Regions from separate parts of the Brenneria roseae subsp. americana genome, predicted to be linked through region 2. Evidence: predicted binding sites of a transcription regulator. Region 2 holds the regulator's gene; each other region holds the start of a gene.
What was found. Region 2 encodes PurR, which represses purine synthesis genes. Its sites were predicted from a motif close to CANGCAAACGTTTGCNTG; they were not measured.
Positions count from the first base shown of each region.

Region 1: a site for PurR is predicted at 1,955-1,972, ahead of cvpA (colicin V production protein). Genes of this name have one in related genera too.
Region 3: a site for PurR is predicted at 1,202-1,219, ahead of pyrD (quinone-dependent dihydroorotate dehydrogenase). Genes of this name have one in related genera too.

Region 1 covers NZ_QDKJ01000015.1:59,488-62,704, forward strand. Annotated here, with positions in the region: gene folC (bifunctional tetrahydrofolate synthase/dihydrofolate synthase) at 1-1,180, shown strand, start outside; gene dedD (cell division protein DedD) at 1,170-1,904, shown strand; gene cvpA (colicin V production protein) at 2,046-2,546, shown strand; gene purF (amidophosphoribosyltransferase) at 2,568-3,217, shown strand, end outside.
Region 2 covers NZ_QDKJ01000003.1:21,528-24,744, forward strand. Annotated here, with positions in the region: gene B4923_RS04025 (C40 family peptidase) at 1-108, shown strand, start outside; gene cydH (cytochrome bd-I oxidase subunit CydH) at 240-329, opposite strand; gene purR (HTH-type transcriptional repressor PurR) at 712-1,743, shown strand; gene cfa (cyclopropane fatty acyl phospholipid synthase) at 2,101-3,217, shown strand, end outside.
Region 3 covers NZ_QDKJ01000010.1:10,400-13,616, reverse strand. Annotated here, with positions in the region: gene pyrD (quinone-dependent dihydroorotate dehydrogenase) at 105-1,115, opposite strand; gene pepN (aminopeptidase N) at 1,301-3,217, opposite strand, start outside.

The sequences.
Region 1 (3,217 bases), on a different contig from region 2:
GGGACTGGAGCGCATTAAGCAGGTTGCCGAACATCTTCAATTATTACAGCCCGCCAAGGTTGTCTTTACCGTCGCAGGGACCAATGGCAAGGGCACGACCTGCTGTACGCTGGAATCCATCCTGATCTCTGCCGGACTGCGTGTCGGTGTCTACAGCTCCCCCCATTTGCTGCGTTATACCGAGCGGGTGCGAATTCAGGGCGCAGAGTTGCCCGAATCACATCATTGTCAGGCTTTCGCCGCTATCGAAGCCGGAAGAGGGGCGATCTCTCTTACCTATTTTGAATTTGGCACGCTGGCCGCGTTGCAATTGTTCAAGCAGGCGAATCTGGACGTTGTGATTCTGGAAGTCGGTCTGGGAGGACGCCTCGATGCGACCAATATCGTGGACGCCGACGTGGCCGTCGTGACGAGTATTGCGCTCGACCATACCGACTGGCTGGGTAAAGATCGTGATAGCATCGGCAGAGAAAAAGCCGGGATATTCCGGCAGGGTAAGCCGGCCGTGGTGGGCGAACCCGATATGCCGGTCTCAATAGCCGGTATCGCTGATGAGAAAGGCGCGGTGTTGTTGCGGCGTGGCCGGGACTGGGATTTCTCGATTCAACGCGATGGCTGGAGCTGGCAGAACAAGCAGCGCGAGCTGTCAGGATTGCCAATGCCGAATGTTCCTCTGGCTAACGCCGCCACAGCATTGGCCGCATTGAACTATTCACCGCTGAATGTGAGTGAAGAGGCCATTCGTCAGGGCGTGAAGCAGGCGTTGCTCCCTGGCCGTTTCCAGATCGTTCGCGAAAAACCCATGCTGATTCTGGATGTGGCTCACAACCCTCACGCCGCGGCGTATCTCGCCAACCGCTTGGCAACCCTGCCAAAAGCGGGGAAAATCCGCGCGGTGGTGGGCATGCTGGCAGACAAAGATATTGCCGGCACGCTGGGCTATTTACAGCCGCTGGTGGATGAATGGTACTGCGCCACGCTGGAAGGTCCGCGGGGCGCGACGGCCGCGCAGCTGGCTGAACATCTGAATCAGTGCCAGTCGTTCTCCGATGTGGCCAGCGCCTGGCGTCAGGCGATGGCGGTATCAACGGAGCAGGATACCGTCATTGTGTGTGGATCTTTTCATACGGTAGCGCATGTATTGGAAGCGCTGGATGAGGAACAAGCCTATGGCGAGTAAATTTCAGAATCGCCTGGTCGGTACCATCATTCTTGTTGCGCTGGGCGTGATTGTTTTGCCCGGTCTGCTGGATGGTGAAAAGAAGCACTATGAAGATGAGTTTGCGGCTATCCCGCTGATCCCCAAGCCGGGAGACAGCGATGAGATGGATTCGTTGCCTCCGCTGAACCAGTCGTTGCTTACCCAGCCGCCTGAAGGGGCAGAGGCGGCGATGCAGGATAAGCCGCCAGCCGCGGACGGTACGGATACCGGCGTTCCCGCGGAGCGTGTTTCCCCCGATGCGAATGCGCCTGCGGTCGTGACGGCGCCGCCCGCCGTGGTGGAACGGCCGCCCGTTCAGACTCCGGCTCAACCTCCCATCGCGCCAAAAGTACAGCCTAAGCCGGAGGTGAAGCCAAAAGTTGAAACCAAACCGGAACCCAAGCCTGAAGTCAAACCAGAAACCAGAACGGAAGCGCCGGCCGCAGAACAAGCGCCCGTCGGACAGGCCTATATCGTTCAACTCGGGGCGCTGAAAAATGCGGACAAGGTGAATGAAATTGTCGCCAAGCTTCGTCTTTCCGGCTATCGGGCTTATACCGTACCCGCAACGCCTGTGGCGGGGCAGATTACCCGTATCTATGTCGGCCCTGATGCGTCGAAACAGAAGTTGCAGGCATCATTGGGTGAGTTGCAGCAACTGAGCGGTTTAAGTGGTCAGGTGAGGTCGCATAGCGTGCGTTAAGGTGTGGCATCCGTCTTTATTGTCTATTGATAAAATCGGCGGAAATACGCTACGCAAACGTTTTCTTTTTCTGTTAGAATTCGCCGCGAACAGGATGACGTCGCGGCTTACCGGTAGCATCGTTCATTATTAGGATCGTTCATGGTTTGGGTTGATTACGTCATTATTGGCATCATCGGATTTTCGGCTCTGGTTAGCCTGATTCGAGGGTTTGTTCGTGAAGCGTTGTCGCTGGTAACCTGGGGATGTGCATTTTTTATCGCCAGCCATTACTACGCCTATCTGGCGATCTATTTCACCCGTTTTGATGATGAACTGGTACGTAACGGCATCGCTATTGCCATTCTGTTTATTGCGACGTTGATTGTGGGTGCTATCGTCAACTATGTGATTAGTTCACTGGTTGAACGCACTGGATTATCGGGCACCGACCGTGTATTGGGCGTTTGCTTTGGTGCGCTGCGCGGTGTGTTGATTGTCTCCGCACTGCTATTCTTTTTGGATACCTTTACCGGTTTTTCACAGAGTGACGACTGGAAGCAGTCCCAGTTAATCCCGCAGTTCAGTTATATTATCAGGTGGTTTTTTGACTACCTGCAAAGCACGTCAAGTTTCTTGCCGCAGCACATCACACTGCGGTAGCGCTGATGAGGAAAAGACACCATGTGCGGTATTGTCGGTATCGCCGGTTTTACACCGGTCAACCAGTCGATTTATGACGCGTTAACGGTGTTGCAACACCGTGGGCAGGACGCTGCGGGCATTGTCACCATTAATGACTCAAATTGCTTCCGCCTGCGCAAGGCCAATGGCCTGGTGAAGGATGTGTTTGAAGCAAGACACATGCAACGTTTACAAGGGAATATGGGCATCGGCCATGTGCGTTATCCCACCGCAGGCAGTTCCAGTGCGTCGGAAGCGCAGCCTTTTTACGTTAACTCCCCCTTTGGGATCACGCTGGCACACAACGGTAATCTGACTAACGCGCATGAACTGCGTAAAAAGCTGTTCGAGCAGGAACGCCGTCATGTCAACACCACGTCTGATTCCGAAATTCTGTTAAACATTTTCGCCAGAGAGCTGGACCGTTTTCAGCACTATCCGCTGGAAGCTGATAATATTTTTGCGGCAGTTGCTGCGACGCACCAGCAAATTCGCGGTGCTTATGCCTGTGTTGCCATGATTATCGGTCATGGAATGGTTGCTTTTCGCGATCCCAATGGCATCCGTCCGCTGGTGATCGGTAAACGCGATCTGGAAGATGGACGCAGTGAATATATGGTTGCGTCGGAAAGCGTCGCGTTGGATACGCT
Region 2 (3,217 bases):
TCGCCACGTACAGGATCGGATATACGCATCAGTAAGCTAAGTGAAGATTATTGGCAGGATCACTACGTCGGCGCGCGCAGAGTTGTTACGCCACAAACGATTCGCTAGTTTTACGCCTTTTTAACTCGCCCCCGGAGCAAATACCGTACCCCGGACTGTCACCCGTTCAGACACGGTTTAAGTGCAATAACCGGTCTGAACGGATGGATTGACTAAACAAACGGGAGGCCGGGCGCCAATCAGTTCAGTACCGCGACAAAACTGAATACGATAATCATCGCCAGCGCGCCAGCCGTTGTCAGTAATGACATCTTCAGGTCTGTATCCATAAGTCTCTCCTTTTGTATGGCACCAAATTATGAGAATAAATGCGCGACCATCATTTGGGATTCAAAACCGGACGGTGGTTTAAAACTACAAATTATATGGTTGTTTTGATTCTTCCATAATTTAAATGAAAAATCTCGTACCAATGCCGCACTAATAGTATAAATTACCGCTTCCACTTTCGTGGCAAATCGGACAAAATCCGCTGTTTATGATAGCGCTGCGTCCTGGTCGAAAAACGTCAACCTTGTCCCCTCAGGTATAACATTCGGCATTCTCCTTCTGACATCCTGTTTTTTCGCCAGGGAGAAGAACTTTACGCGCAGGCAAACGATTAACAATATACTTACGACTGTAACAGGTAAGTCCAGGAGTCATTTTTAGATGGCAACGATCAAAGATGTGGCAAAACGTGCTGGCGTTTCGACCACAACCGTATCGCACGTGATTAATAAAACACGTTTCGTCGCCGAAGAGACCAAAGCTGCCGTGAGGGCGGCGATTAAAGAGTTACATTATTCACCCAGCGCCGTCGCCCGCAGTCTAAAAGTCAACCACACCAAATCCATCGGGCTGTTGGCAACATCAAGTGAAGCACCCTACTTTGCCGAGATTATCGAAGCCGTTGAAAACAGCTGCTACGCGAAAGGCTACACGCTGATCTTATGTAACTCGCACAACAACATCGACAAACAGCGAGCCTACCTTTCCATGCTGGCTCAAAAACGCGTGGACGGCTTACTGGTCATGTGTGCGGAGTATCCGCCAGACTTACTCGCCATGTTGAAAGACTACCGCAGCATTCCGATGGTGGTCATGGACTGGGGACAGGCGCACAGCGATTTTACCGATACCATTATCGATAACGCCTTTGAAGGCGGCTATATGGCAGGCCGGTATCTGATCGAACGCGGTCACCGGGATATTGGTGCGATTCCCGGCATTCAGGAACGTAACACCGGGAGCGGCCGCTACCTGGGCTTTTTGAAAGCCTTGAACGAAGCGGACATCAAAGTACGCGATGAGTGGATCGTACAAGGCGATTTCGAGCCGGAATCCGGCTATAAGGCCATGCACCAGATTCTGTCACAGAAACACCGACCAACCGCCGTTTTCTGCGGCGGCGATATCATGGCGATGGGCGCGATTTGTGCGGCCGATGAGTTGGGACTGCGTGTTCCACAGGATATTTCAGTCATTGGCTACGATAACGTCCGCCATGCCCGCTTTTTCACTCCGGCGCTCACCACCATTCATCAGCCCAAAGAACGTCTGGGACAATCCGCGTTCGCTATGTTGCTGGACCGTATCACCAGCAAACGCGAAGATGCGCAGGTTATCGAAGTCTACCCGACGCTGATTGAACGCCGTTCCGTGGCGGATGGTCCTTTCCGCGATTATCGCCGCTATTCCTGATAACAGACGACTTTCTTATGCCACGCGGCTATCGCGTGCTCTCTGATACTGCTTCAGCCAATTTATACTTGTCCCCCGGCTGAAGCAGTCATAAACTAAATGCGGTTATTACATAAACTGAATTTTTTGTTTTTCTTCACTATCCTTAAATTTTGCGTACCAGCGGACGGCACGGATTGACCTTAAGGATGAGTGCCCCTACGTATTTTTTGCGTACCGGCTTTTGCTTTTCTTCTGCATTTTCCTCTGACCATTCAGAGACTAGACGATGGGAAAATTCCACCGATATCGACTACGGGTAAAAATTGTCTATGTTTTCCTTGCTGCGCATGATTAACAGCAAGGTAGGGAGAAGTTATGAGTTCATCGTATATAGAGGAACTGGATAGCCATAACCTGTCCTGGTTCCATATTGTGCATGAAATGCTGAGTATGGCCGATATCAAAATTAATGGTTCCCGTCCGTTTGATATCGCCGTGAAAAACCCGGATTTCTTTAAACGCGTATTGCGTGAAGGCTCATTAGGACTGGGTGAAAGTTATATGGATGGCTGGTGGGAGTGTGAACGGCTGGATATGTTTTTCCACCGCGTTTTGCACGCCAGACTGGATGAGAAGCTGCCGCGCCATCTGAAAGATATCCTGCGCATTGCCGTATCCCGCCTGATGAACCTGCAATCGAAAAGGCGGGCGTGGATTGTCGGCAAAGAACATTATGATTTGGGAAACGACCTGTTTTCACTGATGCTCGATCCCTACATGCAGTATTCCTGCGCTTACTGGAAAAAAGCCGAAACGCTGGAGCAGGCGCAGGAAGACAAACTGGAGATGATCTGTGAGAAGCTACAGCTCAGACCGGGAATGACACTGCTGGATATCGGCTGCGGCTGGGGCGGGTTAGCGGAGTTTGCCGCACGCCGTTATGGCGTATCCGTATGCGGCGTGACGATTTCTCGCGAACAGCAGAAACTGGCGCAGCAGCGCTGCCAGGATCTGGACGTCACCATTCTGTTGCAGGATTATCGCGACCTTGCCGGTGAGTTCGATCGGGTAGTTTCCGTCGGTATGTTTGAGCATGTCGGTCCGCGTAACTACGACGCCTATTTCCGCGTCATCAGCCAGAATCTTAAACCTGACGGTCTGTTTCTGTTACACACTATCGGCGCGAATCAAACCGACTCACAGCTCGATCCCTGGACGGATAAATATATTTTCCCCAATGGCTGTCTGCCTTCTGTGCGTCATATTGCCCAGGCCAGCGAACCTTACATGGTGATGGAAGACTGGCACAACTTCGGCGCGGATTATGACCGTACATTAATGGCCTGGCATGAGCGTTTTCAGCAAAGCTGGCCTCAGCTTTCCGAACGCTATTCCGCCCGCTTCCGTCGTATGTTCGGTTACTATCTGAATGCCTGCGCCGGCGCCTTCCGTGCGCGGAATATCCAACTCTGGCAGGTGCTTTTCAGTCCGA
Region 3 (3,217 bases), on a different contig from region 2:
AAAAAACCAGGTCGATGCTGATAGTTTATTAACGCAAACGGATAAAATATAGACTAGCCGGGGGAATAAATAAACCCCCGGAGATAAATGAAAGGCAGAAATAATTAAATATGTGTCACGATATCTTTTATCAGACCCGGTCCGCGGAAAATAAAGCCGGAATAAATCTGAATCAATGTCGCTCCGGCATCCAATTTCTCGCGCGCCGCCATCAGGGAATCAATACCGCCTACACCGATAATAGGTAAACGCCCGGATAATTCCTGCGATAAGCGACGAATAATTTCCGTGCTATGCAGTTGTAAAGGTCGACCGCTTAATCCGCCGGTCTGCCCGCAATGATTTAATCCCTGAACCAGTTTTCTATCGAGCGTGGTATTGGTAGCAATGACACCATCAATGTTATGGCGCACCAGACTATCAGCAATCTGGATCAATTCTTCTTCAGAAAGATCCGGCGCGATCTTTACTGCCACCGGAACATATTTCTGATACTTCGTCTGTAATTCGGATTGTTTATTTTTTATTGATTGCAAAAGATCGTCCAGCGCTTCCCCATATTGCAGACTACGCAATCCCGGTGTATTTGGTGAAGAGATGTTGATCGCGATATAGCCCGCATGAGGATAAATTTTATCCATGCAGATCAAATAATCGTCCTTCCCCTGCTCTACCGGCGTATCTTTATTTTTTCCGATATTGATCCCTAATACGCCGCCAAAACGTGTCTTTTTCACATTCTCAACCAGATAATCCACACCCTTATTATTGAAACCCATCCGGTTAATTAACCCTTCCGCTTCAACAATTCTGAATAATCTCGGTTTATCATTACCGGGTTGAGGGCGAGGCGTAACGGTTCCGACCTCAATAAATCCGAATCCCATCGCTCCTAACGCATCAATACATTCTCCGTCTTTATCAAGACCGGCAGCCAAACCCAGCGGATTTTTAAATGACAGCCCCATACAGGTGACCGGTTTGGTAGGAACAGACTGACGGACGAGAAATTCAAACGGCGTGTTCGTGATACGGCGTAATTGTTGAAAGGTCAGCTCATGAGCTCGTTCTGGATCGAGCTGAAATAACGCTTTCCTGATAACGGGATAGAACATATCGTCTCCTGGGATCCCAATCGCAAATAAACAAAGTCGGAATACGGTTTCGCGCACGGGCGTGATGGTAATTCTATCGCAGCGGAAAGTAAAACGTTTGCGGAGAAGGGAAAGGACAGTATGACGATAGCCACGCGCGACATGACGTAATGCGCGCGTGGCTTTTTCGGTCTAATAAAACAGCGTTAATCTCGCAGCGCTTTACCGATCTTCTCGAACAGATCGCCTGACAGATTCTCCAGCGCTTTCAACTGTTCCAGCGACTCACGCATCAACGCCTGCCGCTTGGCGTCATAACGTTTCAAGCGGATCAATGGCTCGATCAACCGCGCCGCGACCTGTGGATTGCGGGTATTCAGGTCGATCAGAACCTCCGTCAGGAAACGGTAGCCGCTGCCATCCCCGGCGTGGAAAGCCGCAGGATTGGAAGCCGCAAACGCGCCAACCAACGAACGCAGACGGTTAGGATTATTCAGACTGAACGAACGATGCCGCAGCAGCTCTCGTACCCGATCAAGCACATCCTCAGCCGGACTGGTCGCCTGCAAGGTAAACCACTTGTCCATAACCAGGCCATCCTGATGCCAGCGCTCATCAAACCGGGACAACAATTCCTCACGGCACGGCAACTGGGCGCTCACCGCGGCAGACAATGCCGCCAGCGAATCGGTCATGTTGTCAGCCTGAGCAAACTGAGTCGTTACCAGCTTGTCGGCCTGCACCTCATCGCCAAATGCCAGATAATGCAGACAGACATTGCGCAGAGCGCGTTTGCCAATATCCTCATGCTCAATTCGATACTGAGGCGCATGATTAACGTGATAAACCGCCAGCCATTCATCAGCCATCTCTTTCGCCATCGCCCGCACAATACCATCGCGCACGGCAGCAATGGCTACGGGATCGATAACGTCAAACAGTTCGGCGATCTCATTTTCACTGGGCAAGGTCAGGATCTGGGATGCCAGCATCGGATCCAGTTTGTCATCCAGCAATACCCCCCGAAACGCATCAACCACATGCATCGGTAAGGAAAGCGCCTGCTTCTGCTGATAGCGGGAAACGTTCAGACGAATGTAATTGGCCAACAGACTTTGTGCCGCATCCCAGCGGGAAAACGCATTGCTGGCGTGGCGCATCAGGAAAGTCAGTTGCGCATCGCTCCAGGCATAATTCAGTTTTACCGGCGCGGAAAACTCACGTAATAAAGAAGGAATTGGCTGGCAGGGAACCCGATCGAAAATAAAGGTTTGCTCAGATTCCGTAACATTTAATACTGAGGACAATAGTTGCCCATCCTTCTGTAACGGGATCGCCTGTCCTTGCTGATCGTACAGTTCAATATCCAATGGAATATGCAACGGCAGCTTGGGCTGCTTATCTGCGCCCACCGGCGTCATCTGGCTGACGCTCAACAGGTATTGCTGTGTTTGCGGATCGTAATCATCACGGATGGTCAGCACTGGCGTACCCGACTGGCTATACCAGCGCCGGAACTGGGTGAGATCCACACCGGAGGCATCTTCCATCGCCTGGACAAAATCATCGCAGGTGGCGGCGCTGCCATCATGACGTTCGAAATAGAGGCGCATCCCGGCCTGGAATTTCTCTTCGCCTAATAAGGTATGCATCATGCGGATCACTTCCGATCCCTTTTCATACACGGTCAGAGTATAGAAGTTGTTCATTTCTATTACCTGATCGGGACGAATCGGATGCGACATCGGGCCGGCGTCTTCCGCGAACTGGGCTCCACGCATAACACGCACATTATCAATACGGTTCACCGGACGAGAGCCCAGATCCGAACTGAATTCCTGATCGCGGAACACCGTCAACCCTTCTTTCAGACTGAGCTGGAACCAATCGCGGCAGGTGACGCGGTTGCCCGTCCAGTTATGGAAATACTCGTGACCGATGACCGCTTCAATATTCAGGTAATCTTTATCCGTGGCCGTTTCCGCTTTGGCCAGCACATACTTGGAGTTGAACACATTCAACCCTTTGTTTTCCATGGCTCCCATATTAAAGAAGTCCACGGCCACAATCATATAGATATCGAGGTCATACTCGAGGCCAAAACGGGTTTCATCCCACTTCAT